Regions from separate parts of the Pseudarthrobacter sp. NBSH8 genome, predicted to be linked through region 1. Evidence: riboswitches for the same ligand, from Rfam matches in the RefSeq annotation. Region 1 holds a riboswitch; each other region holds the start of a gene.
The links. A riboswitch is a leader RNA that binds a small molecule or an ion and turns the genes downstream of it on or off. The one in region 1 is predicted to bind thiamine pyrophosphate.
Positions count from the first base shown of each region.

Region 1 (4,159 bases):
TGAGAGGAACGATGCGAGTTCGGCCCAGGTGTTGGCGTCCTGGCCGAAGGTCGGCTCGTCCAGCACCAGCACTCGCGGGTGGGCCGCCAGGACCGTGGCCACCGACAGGCGCCGCTTTTCGCCGCCGGACAACGTGTACGGATTGGCGTCCACCAGGTGCGTCAGGCGCAGCCGTTCCAGCAGCTCTTCAACCCGCTCTTCGCCATGGCCCAGATGCCGCGGGCCGAACATCAGTTCGTCCAGCACCCGGCCGGTAACGAACTGGTGCTCGGGCTCCTGGAACACGGTTCCGATGCGGGAAATCAGCTGGTTGGCTTTCCATTTGAAGGGATCGATCCCGGCCCCCTCGGAAAGCTCGACGGCGGCGGACACCTTCCCCGCCACTGGTGCCAAAAGCCCGGCGAGCGTTAGCGCAAACGTTGACTTGCCGGCGCCGTTGGGACCCGTGACGGTGAGTGCGTGGCCGGAACGGACCTGGGCGGTGATGCCCAGCTGCACCGGCACGGGCGGGATGGTCCGGAAGCCGCGGCGCCGCGGACGCTCGCGGGAGACGGCCAGGTCCTCAGCGGCCAGCAGCAGGTCACCGGAGCCTGTGGACGCGCGGCGGCGGGTTGCCGGAATATACCCCGGCACCCACACGCCCGCGCCGATCAGCATTTCCCGCGCCTCGTCGAGTACCTGGTCCGGCGGCCCGTCCAGCAAGACGGCGGACGTACCGGCCAAACTTCCTGCGGAGCCCGCAGCGGAGCCCGGCTGGAGCACCACAATCCGGTCCACCAGGTCCTTCCAGACGGACACGCGGTGTTCCACCACAACGAGTGTGGCGCCGGTTTTGTCCAGGCAGCGGCCCACTGCGTCCCGGACTTCCAGCACGCCGGCGGGATCCAGGTTCGCGGTGGGCTCGTCCAGCAGGATCAGCCCGGGCCGCATCGCGAGGATCCCGGCCAGCGCCAGTCGCTGCTTCTGTCCGCCGGACAGGGCCGACGTCGGGTGGTCCAGCGGGAGCCCGGCGGCACCTGGCCCGCCGTTGGCGTCCACACCTGTGCCATTGGCGTTCAAACCAGCTCCGCCGCCCCCGGCACTTCGCAGCCCGACGTCGTCGAGCGCTTCATGGACGCGCCGCCAGATCTCGTCCCGCGGAACGGCGAGGTTCTCGGCGCCGAAGGCGACGTCGTCGCCCAGGCGCGACAGAACCACCTGCGTTTCCGGGTCCTGCTGCATCAGCCCCGAGCGGCCGCGCTGCCCGCGGGGAACCACCCCGTCGATCAGCAGCGAACCGGTTTCGTCGGCGTCGTCTCCTTCATCCCCCAGCACCCCTGCGAGCGCGTGCAGCAGCGTTGACTTGCCGGCGCCCGACGGGCCCAGCAGCAGCACCCGCTCGCCGGGAGCGATGTCGAGGTCGAGCCCGTGGACGGCGGGGGCGGAACGGCCGGCATGCCGCCAGCCCCAGCCACGGGCGGACACCGCGGCGGGGCGCACTCCGGAAGCGCCGGCGTCGGAAGCGGTCATCAGTTGAAGACGGGCTCCGAAGCTGCCTTCCGGGACGCGAACGAGCTCAGCACGCCGGTCCTGGCCAGGCCGCGGGTGGCGATCCAGGACAGCGCGCCCGCAATCACCGCGCCGGAGATGGTGCAGAAAACGATGTACGCAAGCTTGTCGCCGGGCTCGTACGCGATGTTCCAGCCCCACGGCAGGAACGAGTCGTTGAGGCCGCAGAACAGGCCCGCCCCGGCACCGGCCAGGAGAGCGGCGATGAGGTTGTACTTCTGGTGCAGGAAGGACTTGAACCGGAAGTTGCCGTACACCAGCAGGAAGAACACCAGTTCGGCGCCTAGGCCCTGGAGGAGTCCGGAGATCAGCACCGTGGCGCCGTACTGCGAGCCCATGATGAGTTCGCCGGTGGCGGCCACAGCTTCGCAGAAGAGCGCCGCGCCGGGTTTGCGGATGATGAGCATGCCCAGCACTGCCGGGATCATCCAGCCGCCGGCGATCAGGCCGGTCAGCGGGGGGTAAACGGCATTCATTGGTGCGGAAACGATGCCGGCGCCCTGGGACCAGGCCCAGAAGATCACGCCACCGGTGATGGCGATGAGCGCCGCCACCACGATGTCCACAACACGCCAGGTATTGCCGGTCTTTTTGATTGCTGCAGTTGTCATTCGGTCCTCCTGAGGATCAGGAGGGGAAAGTGCCCCGGCGTGCGGCGCTGCCGCCGTTTCCGGACACTTCGAGAACTCGACTCCCTTGCGCCGGTACTAACCGGATCAGGTTCGAGGGTCTGCGGCTGTCCGCACTCTCAGCGCCTGCCTGCGGTTCCCTGGCAATGCCAGTGATGTCCGACGGCGGCGCTCCCCTGTCGTAATAAATCTGCCCTGATGGGCGTACTCCAGTTTACACCGCGGGCGGGGTAGATTGTGGGCCATGACTGCCAACAACCCGACTGTGACTGCGTTCAATCCCGATGCGACGGTGCCCCAGCCGGTGGGGCTGCTGGAGGCCCTGATCGCCCGCATCGAGGGCGAGATCAGCGAGCTGCAGTTTCCCCATTTCACCAGGGATGATTCCCTCAATCTGGGGCTGCTGCTGGTGGAGCTCGGCAAATCGCGCCGGCTGCCTATCGCGATCGACATCACGAAGGGTGACCAGGTCCTTTTCCATGTTGCCCTGGACGGCGCCACCCCCGACAACGAGCACTGGATCCGGGCGAAGCAGCGCACCGCCGCCAGGTATGAGATCCCGTCGTTGCTGGTGGGCCTCCGCGGCAGGCTGCACGGCGGCCGGATCGAGGACCACGGCTGGTACGACGAAACCGTCTACGCGGCCCACGGCGGCTGCTTCCCGGTCTACGTCGCCGGCGTGGGCGCCGTAGCCACGGTGACGGTCTCGGGCCTGCCCCAGCAGCAGGACCACGATCTCGTGGTGGAAGCCCTGCGGGAGATTCTGGAGTCCATGCAGCCGGGTTAGGCTAAAGACAGTCCCGGATCCGCTCACAAGGAGTTCAACGAATGAACCTGTTCATCAAGCTGCTCGGCACCGCAATCAGCCTCGGCGCCGGATTCGTCGGCACCAAGATGGTCAATACCGTGTGGGAAAAGTCCACCGGCCGGAAGGCTCCCACCGGCAAGGATGAAGACACCCCCACGAGCCTCCGCTCGGCGCTGACGTTCGCGCTTATTTCGGCCTCGGTCAGCACCATCATTCAGGTGCTGGCCAACCGCGGCACACAGCGGGCCATTACCCGCTTCGCCAAGTCCCAGGACATCGTCTAAGCGCACCACCAACACATGAGTTTTTGTCCAGATAAAGGCCTCCAAACGGCCCTGACGCCGTGTTATCTGGACAAAAACTCACGCGCGGGGCGGGACGTTAGCATCGGCGAGTGAGGCTCAGTCCCGCCGCCCGCCGTCGTACGCTTCATCCCGGGACGAGTCATCCCGGGACGATTGTGCCGCCTTCTGAACCACGGCGTCGAGTTCATCGGAGCTGAGCAGCTCGCGGTGCAGGTGTTTGGTGCGGTACCCGGCGCGGCCCACCATGTGGGCGGAAACCGGCACGGTCAGCAGCTGGAAAATCCAGGCCACGAGCAGCGCGGGCCACACCCACCAGGTGCGCATCTGCAGGCCGATGGCCGCAAGGAGCAGGAACAGCCCCAGCACCTGGGGCTTGGTGGCCGCGTGCATGCGGCTGAGCAGGTCCGGAAAACGGAGCAGTCCGACGGCGGCGGCGAGGGACATGAGGGCACCCACCACCAGGAACACCGCCGACACGGTATCGATGACGTTATCAACCACGCTGGCCTCAGGATTCATTGGCTTGCTCCCGCCGGTCGGCCACAAAGCGCGCAACCGTCACTGCCCCGATGAAGCCGACAATGGACAGCGCCACCAGCAGCATCAGGTTGTTCAGGTGCCGGTTAACGGCCATATCGATGCATAGGGCCGCGCCGAGGATCGCGAGCAGGACGTCGGAGGCCAGCACCCTGTCCAGCAGCGACGGGCCGCGGGAGATCCTAATGATGGCTCCCGCCGCTGCCAGCGAAAGAATGACTGCCGTAACAGCCAGAACGGTCTGCATCATGATGCGGCCTCCTGCCGGATTGCTTCGAGTTCTTCGCGGGAGCCCATGATCCTGATCAGGCCGGCCTCGATCGAGCGGACTT
Region 1 covers NZ_CP043178.1:3,794,488-3,798,646, forward strand. The annotation lists gene FYJ92_RS17595 (ABC transporter ATP-binding protein) at 1-1,509, opposite strand, end outside; gene FYJ92_RS17600 (ECF transporter S component) at 1,509-2,159, opposite strand; TPP riboswitch at 2,224-2,365, opposite strand; gene FYJ92_RS17605 (heme-degrading domain-containing protein) at 2,422-2,964, shown strand; gene FYJ92_RS17610 (DUF4235 domain-containing protein) at 3,006-3,269, shown strand; gene mnhG (monovalent cation/H(+) antiporter subunit G) at 3,387-3,809, opposite strand; gene FYJ92_RS17620 (monovalent cation/H+ antiporter complex subunit F) at 3,799-4,077, opposite strand; gene FYJ92_RS17625 (Na+/H+ antiporter subunit E) at 4,074-4,159, opposite strand, start outside.

Region 2 (4,159 bases), 960 kb from region 1:
ATTCCGGCCGAGTGCAGGATGGCCAGTTGCCGGGGCTCTGTCGGATCAAGGCTGCGGAGGTATTCGCCGTAACTGATTTTGCCGTCCCAGGGCTTGCCCAATGCCTCGGTCTGGAGGCGGAAGTGACGCAGGGAGCGCTCGTCCGGCGCCGGCATGGTGCGCAAGATGCCCACCTTTCCCGCCAACATCAGGTTCGCTGCCGCCATTCCGGTCATCAGGGAAATCTGGGCGTTCCAGTCCTCCACCGGAAGCTGCGGTGCCGCGGCAATCCGGTAGCCGCCGTCGGGCAGTTGCACGATTTCCTGCTCGGGCATGTTCAGGCTGGCGCCGCCACGTTGCCGCTCCAGTTCAACCCGTTTGAGCCCCACTTCCTTCAGGAGCTGCAGCACGGGACCTGGCGTCCCGGCGTCCAGTTCGGCCTGGACTCCCTTGTAGCTCAGCTTGGCCCTGCTGCGGATGGTGGCCCTGCGGACACTCACCGTGGAGATCTGTGCGGTGTCGTCCAGCTCGAACTCCCACACGTAGGCGGAACAAAGCTGCCCGGCCAGGAGGCTGCCGGCTCCTTCGCTGATGACCTCCGGGTGCAGCGGGATCCGGCCGTCCGGGGCGTAGAACGTTTGGCCGCGGCGCCGGGTCTCTGCATCCAGCATGCCGCCGGGGCGGACAAAGGACGGCACGTCAGCGATGGCATAAAGCACGCGGTAGCCATCGTCCGCGCGCTCGATGAATAGCGCCTGGTCCAGGTCAGTGGAGGACGCCGGATCGATGGTGAGGAAGTCCACGTCTGTCAGGTCAGCGCCTGGCAACTCGTGTGCGGCCACTGCCGCTTCCGCGTCCCGGACCGCCTCCGCCGGGTAGGGTCCGGGCAGTTCCAGCTCGGTCCGCAGGGCGCTCAGTGCCGCCGCGAGCTCGTTGGTCTGCTCGTGGACGTTGGGGGCCAACCGATGATGTGACACGAAAATCAGGTTAGCCCGATTTTCATGGATCGTGCACGCCCACGGTCCGCCACGCGTGGGATTGTCAGGATGCGCCTGCGTTCAGGGCCGCCACGAGTGCTGCGGCAGCCGCTGCGGGATCGGGGGCCTCGGTGATGGCGCGCACCACCACAATCCTGCCGGCACCGGCCTCCACCACCTGCTCCACGTTGCCAAGATCGATGCCTCCGATGGCAAACCAGGGCAGCGTGGCCTGGGCGCCACCGGCAGCGCGGACTGCTTCGGCAGCGTACCGCACCAGCTCAAGGCCGACGGCGGCCCGGCCGGGCTTGGTGGGAGTGGCCCAGACCGGTCCGACGCAGAAGTAGTCCAGGCCGCGTTCGGACGTCAGCCCGCCGGACAGCCGGATGGCGCCTTCGATCTGTTCGGCGGTGTGCGTGGACAGCCCGATCGCTGTGGGTGCCCCAAGCAGGGCGCGGGCGGAAGCGACCGGCAGGTCTTTTTGCCCGATGTGGAAGACGGGGGCGCCGGACAGCATAGCGACATCGGCGCGGTCATTGACGGCCCATAGCTTTCCGTGGCGTTCGGCCGCGGCCTGAAGCACGGCCAGCAGCTCCAGCTCCTCCGCCGCCTCGATCGCCTTGTCGCGGAGCTGGATGATGTCGACGCCGCCGGCAAAAGCCGCGTCCACAAACTCGCCAAAGTCGCCCCGGTCACGGCGTGAGTCTGTGCATAGGTACAGCCGGGCGCTGTGCGGGAGGCCCGGGCCTGTGCCGCCGGTGGGGTCTGTTGCGATCAAGGATTCGGGGGTGGAAGAGCTGGCGGAGGGCGTGCCTGCAGCGGCGAAGGATTGCGCGTTCATGGAAACCAGCCTAATTCCCCTAAACTGGGCGAGTACTGCGGGAGCCCGTTGCAGCCGTCACAAAGCGGCCGGGCTGAGAGGGCGTCAGAGCCGACCGCTTGACCTGATCCGGCTAGTACCGGCGTAGGGAAGGAACCATATGCCCCCCGCAATAAGCAGCCCGCCTGAGACTGCATCAGCCCGACCGGACTCCGTGCTGCACGCCGACGTGGCGGTCATCGGCGGTGGAGTCATCGGCCACGCCATAGCCTGGGAGGCCCGGCGATCCGGCCGTTCCGTTGTGCTGATCGATGACGCGCCCGGGAGAGGCGCCACCTGGGCAGCCGCCGGCATGCTGGCCCCTGTAAGCGAACTCCACTATCAGGAGGAAGACCTCCTGGCGCTGATGCTTACATCCTCCGGCCTGTGGCCCGCCTTCGCGGCAGACCTTGCTCTGGCAGGGGCTGGCGAGACCGGATACCTGACGACGCCGACCCTCGCCATCGGCGCGGACGCCGCGGACCGCAGGGCGCTGATGGACCTCCGGGCCGTGCAGCAGGCCAGCGGCCTGGTGGTGGAACCCCTGACTGTCCGTGAGGCCAGATCCAGGGAATCCCTGCTCAGCCCGGCCATCTCCTGTGCCCTGGACATCCCCGCAGACCACCAGGTGGATCCACGGAGGCTGGTGGCGTGCCTCCAGGAAGTCCTGGCCCTCCATGAACCGGGAACAGAAACCGCCGTGGCAGGTGCCCGCGGGGGATTCGCCGTTGACCAGCGGGCCGCTGCCGTTCTTTGGGAGGACGGCCGCGTCAGCGGCGTGGCGCTCGCCGACGGCGGAATAGTCCAGGCCGGCGAGACTATCGTGGCCAACGGATTGCAGGCGGCCTCGCTGGAAGGCCTGCCGGTTGGGCTGTACCTGCCCCTGCGGCCCGTCTACGGTGACATCCTTCGACTTGCTGTGCCGCAGCACCTGCGCCCGCTCCTCACCTCGACAGTCCGCGGAATAGTCCATGGCGTGCCGGTCTACATCGTTCCCAGAGGGAACGGCACGGTGGTGATCGGGGCAACGCAACGGGAGGACGCGCTCGCCGGGACAGGCGATGGTGCTGTCTCGGCCGGCGGCGTCTACCAGTTGCTGCGTGACGCCCAGGTCCTGGTGCCTGCCGTCTCGGAGCTTGAACTCCTCGAATGTACTGCGCGGGCAAGGCCGGCGACCCCTGACAACGCGCCGCTCCTGGGCCGCGTACCGGTTTCCGCACCAGGAACGGGAAACCAGGAGAGCCTGGGGAACATTGCCGGGCTGATTGTTGCCACCGGGTTCTTCCGTCACGGAGTGCTCCTTGCTCCGGCGGCGGCAGCGATCTGCCGGGACTTGCTCGACGGCCGGACGGATCCTCGTTGGGGAGTGCTCAACCCGGCCCGCTTTTCAAGCCAGCACCGCATAGCCGGCACACAGTCCCCACCCAAGGACATCAGCATCATGAAGGACCTCGACCCTCAGAAGGAATCAGCATGAACATCACCCTCAACGGCTCGCGCCATTCCGTCGCGGACGACGCCTCCATCACCACCCTCATCAGCCAGATCACAGGCCGCCCCCTCGCAGCCAACGGCCAGGCGACAGACGGGCAGAAACTCGGCGTCGCCGTCGCCCACAACTCCGAAGTAGTACCCCGCAGCCAGTGGTTCGTTACGGCGCTCGCCGAAGGTGACGACGTCGAACTGGTCACAGCAGTCCAGGGAGGCTGACACCATGACAGTAACCAGCAACATCAGCACACAGAACCTGCCCGAAGCCGCTGACAGGCTGGTGATCGACGGCGTCGAGCTCGGCTCCCGCCTCATCATGGGCACTGGGGGGGCCCCGAGCCTCGACGGGCTGGGAGCTGCCCTGCTGGCGTCCGGAACCGAACTGACCACGGTGGCCATGAGGCGCTATTCGCCGGCCGAGTCGGGGTCCCTTTTCCAGCTCCTGGTGGACCACGGGATCCGGATCCTGCCCAACACTGCAGGCTGCTTCACGGCCCGGGACGCGGTTATGACGGCGGAACTTGCGCGCGAAGCGCTGGAAACGGACTGGCTCAAGCTGGAAGTCATCGCCGACGAACAGACCCTGCTGCCGGACGCTGTGGAGCTCGTGGATGCTACCGAACAGCTGGTAAACCGGGGCTTCAAGGTGTTCGCCTACACCAACGATGACCCGGTCCTGGCGCTGCGGCTGGAAAACCTGGGTGCCACCGCGGTTATGCCGCTCGGAGCGCCCATCGGTACCGGCCTGGGAATCCTGAATCCACACAACATCGAACTGATCGTCTCGCGCGCCTCGGTGCCCGTGGTGCTGGACGCCGGCATCGGCACGGCATCCGACGCCGCACTGGCCATG
Region 2 covers NZ_CP043178.1:2,836,244-2,840,402, reverse strand. The annotation lists gene FYJ92_RS13010 (RNB domain-containing ribonuclease) at 1-956, opposite strand, end outside; gene thiE (thiamine phosphate synthase) at 1,021-1,797, opposite strand; TPP riboswitch at 1,825-1,944, shown strand; gene thiO (glycine oxidase ThiO) at 1,937-3,292, shown strand; gene thiS (sulfur carrier protein ThiS) at 3,289-3,525, shown strand; gene FYJ92_RS12990 (thiazole synthase) at 3,530-4,159, shown strand, end outside.
Region 2: linked by a shared signal. The riboswitch ahead of thiO (glycine oxidase ThiO) and the one ahead of FYJ92_RS17600 (ECF transporter S component) in region 1 are both predicted to bind thiamine pyrophosphate.

Region 3 (4,159 bases), 1.4 Mb from region 1:
CAGTCACCCATGCCGGGGCCACCGTTGGTTGCGTGGCGGTGCGGGGCGTGGTGGTAGTCCAGCAGCGTGGTGGTCTGGTGATCAACGCGCAGGATGACGTCACCGCCATCGCCGCCGTTGCCGCCGTCGGGACCGCCCAGGGGTTTGAACTTCTCCCGGTGAACAGAGACACAGCCGTGGCCGCCGGTACCGCCGGATACGTGCAGTACTACCCGGTCTACAAAGCTCGCCACGTGGATCTCCTCAGTGCTGTTTCCTGACGCCCAAGGGCGCCAAGACGATTGTAATGCGGTTAAAAGAATAGTGGAGCGGACCAAATGGCCCGCTCCACCGTTTCAGAACTATTTGTTACTCTGCAGCTGCAGCGGCAACGATGTTGACTACGCGGCGACCGCGGCGGGTGCCGAACTGGACGGCTCCCGGGGCCAGTGCGAACAGTGTGTCGTCGCCGCCACGGCCAACGCCGGCGCCCGGGTGGAAGTGGGTGCCACGCTGGCGGACGATGATCTCGCCTGCGGAAACTACCTGACCACCGAAGCGCTTGACGCCGAGGTACTGGGCGTTGGAGTCACGACCGTTGCGAGTGGAACTCGCGCCTTTTTTATGTGCCATTTGAAATGCCTGCCTTTAAATTCTGGGGAATCTGCTGAAGAACCTGAACAGTAACGAAGAGTTACTTGATACCCGTGATCTTGACCTTGGTCAATTCCTGACGGTGACCCTGGCGCTTCTTGTAACCGGTCTTGTTCTTGAACTTCTGGATGACGATCTTCGGACCACGGAGGTCTTCGAGGATCTCAGCCGTAACCGTTACCTTGGCCAGGTCCGCAGCAGCAGAGGTGACTTTGTCACCGTCTACCAGGAGCAGTGCGGGCAACTCAAAAGTGCTGCCGGCTCCACCGGGGACGCGGTTCAGGGTAACGAAGTCTCCAACGGAAACCTTCTCTTGGCGGCCGCCTGCGCGGACAATCGCGTACACCACTTGGGAACTCACTTCTCTCGACGTTTATTACTAAATTTGCGTGCTGAACCCGATTCCATAATCGGCTGGGTTCTCGCTGTGCCTCAACGCCGTGGGGTCGTAACCCAAGTGTTGGCGTAAGCACCGAAGATCTAGAATACGCTAATTTTGCCTTCGGCCGCAAATGAGGCTGGTTACGGTCGGTTGTCTGTGATAGGACCCATAAGCAGGAACTGCACTGACAATCCAAAACCGTGCCTGACTATCGTACAGGCCACGCGGGCCCCGGACTGTCAGGAATGAATTCGCGGCGCGTCGAAGAACTCCACTTCGAACCGGCACGACTGCCTGAACGCCACCAGCATCGCCGCACGTTCATCCGCGGAAGCGCTCCGGCCCGCGTCATCAGCCAAGGCGATGGCGTCCCGGGTGGCCTGCGCGAAGTCCTCGTCAGCGTAGGCCCGCAACCAGTCGGCATAGGGATGCGCCTTCGGTGCACCGGCGGCCAAGAACTCCGCGTGGAGGGTCTGTCCCACCTCGGCGTACAGCCAGAAGCACGGCAGCACCGCAGCGACGAGGACCGCGTAGCTGCCGGAGGCCGAGGCTGCCAGCAGGTGGTCCACATAGGACTTGGTGACGGGGCCAAGTGCGGAGTCCACCGTCCTGGTGCTCAGCCACGTGCGGTGCAGCTCGGATTCGACCTCAAGGCATTGCCGGGCAGAGTTTGCCCAGAACGTCTGAGCGGCTTCCGTGGGCGCCAGTGCACTGGCGCGGGCAAGGACCCGCGAATAGCCATTCAGGTAGATGGCGTCCTGCGCCAGGTAGTAGCCGAACTGTTCCTCAGCCAACGTGCCGCCCGCCAGGCCGCGGATGAAATCCAGCCCGTAGATGGCCGCAAGATCCGGCGCCGACGCCCGCTGGAGCGTCTGGGCGAATTCGCCGGCTGCCGGAACTTGTTGCAGGTGGTGAAAGTGGTTGATGGGACCGTGGCCCCCGCCCACCTCCAGCTGATCAGCGGCCTGCAGTGCGCCGACCAGCCAAGGCTTCACTTGCCGTAGTGCGGATTCCCAGTTCCCCAGCCTGGCCCGGGCCGTAGCCATGGCCGACGACAGCGAGCAGCCGGTGCCGTGGCTGTTGCGGGTGGGGATCCTGTCGCCGCTCACTTCCACTACCTCCTGGGCGAGCAGCCCGGCGGCGTTGACCAGGGCATCCGGGCAGGCGCCGCCGTCGAGATGGCCGCCCTTGACCAGGACCGTGGCACCGGTCGCGGCGGACAACCGCTGCCCCTGTCCGAGCGCATCAGGCCAGTCCCGTGCCTGCGGCTCCCCCACCAGGATGGCCAATTCGGCCAGGTTGGGGGTGATCAGGTCCGCGAGCGGGAGCAGCTCCCGCAGGGCTGCCTCGGCAGACTCCTGCAGCAGCCGGTCACCGCTCGTGGCCACCATCACCGGATCGAGAACGACGACGGCGGGACGCGCTTTTACCAGCCAGTCCCGGACCACGCCAATCACCGCAGCATCGCCGAGCATGCCGATCTTGACCGCATCGATGGTGATGTCGTCGCTGATGGCATCCAGCTGCTGGCCCAGGAAGGATGCCGGCGGCACGTGAACCGCCTGCACCCCCTGGGTGTTCTGGACTGTCAGTGCAGTGATGGCCGCCATGCCGTAGCCGCCAAGAGCCGCAATGCTTTTGAGGTCGGCCTGGACGCCCGCGCCGCCTGACGGGTCCGATCCGGCAATGGAAAGCACCCGCGGGACGTCACGCAGCACCTGGACGCTGCCAGACCGGCCTGGCGCCGGCCGGACCTCACCCTGGTTTGCTGAGATATCCGGCAGAACCGCCGCGGGCGTTGCGGGAGGAAGGACAGAAGTTGAAGCCAAAGGAGACATCCCTTCGCCGGTGCTAGCCGGACAGGTTCAACGGGTGTGGATCTCAGCCGGCTCTCTGCGCGGCACCCCGTGTCAGTCACCAGCCTAGCGTCCCTCGGGACTTAACGCCGGACGCCCGGACGCAGCCTGTGATTCACAGACACGTCCGGGCGCCGTTGTAGAGGCTTGCCCTGCTGCTTCGTTAGAGTTCCGAGGCCGGAACCCCAACACCCAGGATGATAGGCGAGTTGGTGGCCGCAGGCTTGTCAGCCACCGGAGCCTTGACGGACTCCGGGGCCTTGGTGGCGTGGGTGTGTCCAGCGGCAGCCGCCGGAGCGGCTTCGTGATGCTCCACAGACGTGGCGTTGGCTGCGCCCTGGGCACGGCTGGCGCTCCGGTTCCGCCGGGGACGGCGGGCGCGGGGCTCCTCGGTGTGGTCGGAGTAATCCTTCTCCGCCGCTGCCGGCTGCTGCTGACGGGCAGGTTCGCCCGGTTGGCTTGCAGCTGCCTGGACTGCGGACGGCTCGTTTTCCACTACAGGGGCCGGCTCGCCAAGGCGGGCGAAGGCCTCCGCGAGGCGGTCAAGCGTCAGGGCCGGTGCGTGCGGCTGGTCCTCGTGGTGGGCCACGAACGGCAGCACCACCTGCTCGCCGCCGAACGTCAGCACAGCGGCCGGGCGGCCATTGGAGTCCATCTCGGGCCGCGCAGCCGGCACCGGCGCAGCGGGCACTGGCGCAGCCGGAGATTGTCCCGCCGCGGCTGATGCGCGAGCCACTTCGTCGTCGTGCACGTGCGCAGCGTGGGCTGCAGCCGCAATGTTCGCAAGCGCGGCCCGCGTGGCCTCGGCCTTGGCATGGCGCTCGGCGTCACTGGGTTCCGGGTGGACCGTGTGGATCTGCACCGGCGCTGCCGGTGCCGTTTCCAGTGGCTGGCCGCCACGTCCGCGGCGGCGCTTCCGGTCAGTGCGGCCACCCGGCTGGCTGTCCGGGCGCTGACTGTCCGTGCGCATGCTGTCGGCGCGCTGATCGTTGATGCGGGGTTCCTGCCGGCTGTCCACCCGCTGCACGTGGTGCTCAGCGGCTACGGTATTGGCGCGGCGGTGCTCCACGGGGTCGTCGTGGGTGACAATTCCGCGGCCTGCACAGGTTTCACACTGCTCCCCGAAGACTTCCAGGAGTCCGGTACCCATGCGCTTTCGCGTCATCTGCACGAGGCCCAGCGATGTCACTTCTGCAACCTGGTGCTTGGTCCGGTCGCGGCCCAGGCACTCCACCATGCGGCGAAGGACCAGGTCCCGGTTGGATTCGAGGACCATGTCGATAAAGTC
Region 3 covers NZ_CP043178.1:2,381,996-2,386,154, forward strand. The annotation lists gene obgE (GTPase ObgE) at 1-233, opposite strand, end outside; gene rpmA (50S ribosomal protein L27) at 349-612, opposite strand; gene rplU (50S ribosomal protein L21) at 674-982, opposite strand; gene thiD (bifunctional hydroxymethylpyrimidine kinase/phosphomethylpyrimidine kinase) at 1,255-2,853, opposite strand; TPP riboswitch at 2,836-2,933, opposite strand; gene FYJ92_RS10935 (Rne/Rng family ribonuclease) at 3,035-4,159, opposite strand, start outside.
Region 3: linked by a shared signal. The riboswitch ahead of thiD (bifunctional hydroxymethylpyrimidine kinase/phosphomethylpyrimidine kinase) and the one ahead of FYJ92_RS17600 (ECF transporter S component) in region 1 are both predicted to bind thiamine pyrophosphate.

Region 4 (4,159 bases), 1.3 Mb from region 1:
CGGCTTTGACCCGGTTGCTGAGCCCTTGGAGTCCTCGTTCGCCGAAGACACCGCCATCATCCTGCGCTCACTGGCCGATGATGGCCGCGGTGCCGCCGGCGGCCATGTTGTGGCCCACGCCGAGGGCGCCATTGCGGCCATGATGGCCGCCGTCGATCGCCCTGACCTGGTGTTTTCCCTCACGCTGGTTGAACCGGCGTGCTTGTCCCTGACCGTCGAACTGCCGGCCACGTCTGCCCACAGGGCGCTGATGCAACCGCTGTTCGATATCCGGCACCAACTCAGTGATGACGACTTCCAGCGTGAGTTCGTGCGGAGAATGTTCGCGGCGGACCTCCAGGAGCCCGCCACCACGGAAGAAAAACGGTCAGCTCGCCGGCTCCGGTTGCAGGCGCCGTCCTGGGACGCCCCGCTGCACATCGTTCCGGGCGTCCCCACCATGGTCCTGACTGGCGGCTGGGAACCGCTCTACGAGGAGATCGCCGGATATCTGCAGGAAACCGGTGCCCTGCACCGCATTGCTGCGGGAGGACACCGGCCCCAGGACTCTGCCGAAGGTGACCGTGCCATCCGGTCCTTCATCGCCGCCGTCGGCAGGTCACGCTCGGTTCGGGCTTCCTGAGCCGTCAGCTCCCGGCCGGAATCCGAAGCTCCGGGAGGTAGACCTTCCCGCCGGCGGCCAGGAACTCCGCACTCTTTTCGCGCATCCCGCTGTAGGCCTCGGCTATGGCCGCCTGCGAATCTGCGGAGCCGTATTCGTCCCTGATGTCCTGGCTGATCTTCATGGAGCAGAACTTCGGGCCGCACATGGAGCAGAAGTGCGCCGTTTTCGCCGGTTCGGCCGGCAACGTCTCGTCATGGAAGGCCTCGGCTGTAACCGGGTCAAGGGACAGCGCGAACTGGTCGCGCCAGCGGAACTCGAACCGGGCCTTTGACAGGGCGTCGTCCCGTTCATGGGCGCCGGGGTGGCCCTTGGCAAGGTCGGCTGCGTGGGCGGCGATCTTGTAGGTGATCACCCCGGTCTTCACGTCGTCCTTGTTCGGCAGGCCAAGGTGCTCCTTGGGCGTGACGTAACAAAGCATGGCTGTGCCGTACCGGGCGATTTCGGTGGCGCCGATGGCGGACGTGATGTGGTCATAGCCCGGGGCAATGTCCGTGACCAGGGGCCCCAGTGTGTAGAACGGGGCGCCCTTGCAGAGTTCCTGCTGGCGTTCCACGTTCTCCCGCACCAGGTGGAACGGGACGTGCCCAGGACCCTCCACCATGACCTGCACATCGAATTCCCACGCCCGCTGCGTAAGCTCCGCGAGCGTGTCCAGCTCCGCGAACTGGGCGGCGTCGTTGGCGTCCGCAGTGGCTCCCGGGCGCAGTCCGTCGCCCAGGGAGAACGCGACGTCGTACTTGGCGAAGATCTCGCACAGCTCGTCGAAGTGCGTGTAAAGGAAGTTTTCCTGGTGGTGGGCCAGGCACCAGCCCGCCATGATCGCACCGCCCCGGGAGACGATGCCGGTGACGCGGTTGGCCGTCAGCGGCACGTAACGCAGCAGCACACCGGCGTGGATGGTCATGTAGTCCACGCCCTGCTCGCACTGCTCAATGACGGTGTCCCGGAAGATTTCCCACGTCAGTGCGTTGGCCTCGCCATTGACCTTCTCCAGGGCCTGGTAGATCGGCACCGTGCCAATGGGCACGGGGGAGTTGCGGATGAGCCATTCCCGCGTGGTGTGGATGTCATCTCCGGTGGAAAGGTCCATCACCGTGTCGGCGCCCCACTGGGTGGCCCATTGGAGTTTGTCCACTTCCTCGGCGATGGAGCTGGTCACCGCGGAGTTGCCGATATTGGCGTTGATCTTGACCAGGAATGCCTTGCCGATAATCATCGGTTCGGATTCCGGGTGGTTGATGTTGTTGGGGATGATGGCGCGGCCGGCAGCGACTTCGCTGCGGACCAGTTCCACGTCACAGTTCTCGCGGAGGGCAACGAACTGCATCTCGGTGGTCACCACACCCTGCCGTGCGTAGTGCATCTGCGTGACGGTCCGGCCGTCGACGGCGCGGCGGGGCACCGGCCGTGCCCCCTTCCACTCCGCAGAGGCTGCGCCGCGCCGCACGGCCGACTTACCGTCGTCGAGCAGGTTCCGTTCCCGTCCGCTGTAGGGCTCGGTGTCGCCGCGGGCGGCGATCCACTCCGAGCGGAACGGGTTGAGGCCCACCACCGGATCGCTGCCCGGCCCGGCCGTGCGGTAGGTCCGAAAAGGCCCGTTCGCTGCGCCGTTCGGCGACGGTTCCAGCGCGATCTCGGTCACGGGAACCCGGATCCCGGTGGCGTCATCAGTGATGAACGCCAGCGAGTGGGACTTCAGTGACTGAGTGTCAGGCTGGAGCGTTTGATCCTGGTCGGCTTCAATGTGGGCAGGGATCAGCTGTGTTTCTTGTGTATTCAATGAATACTCACTTCCTTCGCCGGCATTACCCGGACAGGTTCAACGGTCGCAGGCTGCGTCAGCCCGATCTCAGCCCCTGCAAGGGCTCCCGTGTGGTCAAGTCGAAGCTACCACAGGCAGAGGGCGGCCCGGTGACAGCACTCACGGGACCGGAGTTGCAATCTGTGCGTTCAGCCACTTGAATTAAATTGAAGCTTCAAGTAAATTGAAGGTATAGCCGCCTTCGGCCCCGAAGGCCAACGGACCGGGAGCGTTCAATGACTGCAGAAGCCACCAGCCGGGATCTCCTTCCTGCCGACCTCTCCATGGGCACCGTGATGCTCAAGGTGGGCGACGTGAAGCTGATGACCGACTACTACCAGCGCGCACTCGGCCTGGAGGTTGTGGCGGAAGAGGACGGCGGCGTCTACCTTGGCCGCCTTCAACGCCCGCTCGTCCATCTCGCGGCCGCCCCTTCCCTGAACCTGCCTGGCAGGGGAGAGGCCGGGCTGTTCCACACCGCACTGCTCTTTGACAACCAGGCGTCACTGGCTGCCACGGTGGCCTCTGCAGCGCAATACGAACCCCGATCCTTCACGGGCAGCGCCGACCACCTCGTCAGCGAGGCCTTCTACTTCAACGACCCCGAAGGCAATGGCATCGAACTGTACTGGGACAGGCCCCGCGAAAACTGGTCCTGGAACGGGAAGGATGTGGTGATGGACAGCCTGGCACTGCCACCGCAGCGCTACCTTGAGCAGCACCTGACCCAGGAATCCGTGGCCGGCCAGCAGGCCGCTGAAGCCGGGGTGGGCCACATCCACCTCCAGGTGGGTGACGTCCAGTCGGCGCACCATTTCTACGTGGGCACGCTGGGCTTCGAAAAGACCGCAGGCTGGCACGGGCAGGCGCTGTTTGTCTCGGCCGGCCGGTATCACCACCACATGGCCATGAACGTCTGGAACAGCCGCGGCGCCGGTCCCCGCAAGGACACCCTGGGCCTGGGTGAAGTGCTCATCGAGGTCACTTCCGGGGACGACGTCGGTGCGCTCGCCGACCGCCTGAAGGTCGCCGGCGTGGCCTCGCACCACACGGGCGCCGAGCTTCGCTTCGAGGATCCGTGGCGCAACAGGATCCGTGTCGCCGTCCGCTGAGTGCGGATGCCAAAGGTGCGGGGCGCGTTGTACTAGGCTGATTCTGAACGGCCGGGGCGGCACTTGATGCAGCCCTTCCGGGCCGCACCGTCGACGGAATGAGGGCTGTTCCCATGGGCTTCACTGAAATTTTTGTTTCCACTCACGATGCCGCGCTGAAGCGGGCGGTCGTCCTGGATGCGGGCGGCTCCCCGGCGGGCCAGGGCCTGCGGATTCCCGGAATCAGCGATTTCGAAATCGAACAGCTTGGCGATCTTGCCGGTGCTGCGGTGCACGCCGGTGGCGCGGACTACGAACTGGCCATGGTTGATGTGGCCAGCGATTCGCTCCTCGGGGTTCCGTCGGCCATGGTGCGTGCGCTGGCGGACCTGCTCAGTTATGAGACTGAGGGGGACGGTAATGTCCTGGATGACGTCGCTGAAAAGTGGGCCGCCCAGGATGACATGCCCTTCGGCGTGGCCGAGGCCCGGACGTATGTCCAGAAGGTCGCCGAGCTGGCGAACTCGATCGATGACGCCGCGCGCACCGGTGTCTACGTCTGGTCGTCCTAGGCTGGCTGTGGCGTGCCGGTCCGCCCCGCTG
Region 4 covers NZ_CP043178.1:2,468,989-2,473,147, reverse strand. The annotation lists gene FYJ92_RS11370 (alpha/beta hydrolase) at 1-622, shown strand, start outside; gene thiC (phosphomethylpyrimidine synthase ThiC) at 627-2,444, opposite strand; TPP riboswitch at 2,439-2,546, opposite strand; gene FYJ92_RS11360 (VOC family protein) at 2,702-3,577, shown strand; gene FYJ92_RS11355 (hypothetical protein) at 3,691-4,128, shown strand.
Region 4: linked by a shared signal. The riboswitch ahead of thiC (phosphomethylpyrimidine synthase ThiC) and the one ahead of FYJ92_RS17600 (ECF transporter S component) in region 1 are both predicted to bind thiamine pyrophosphate.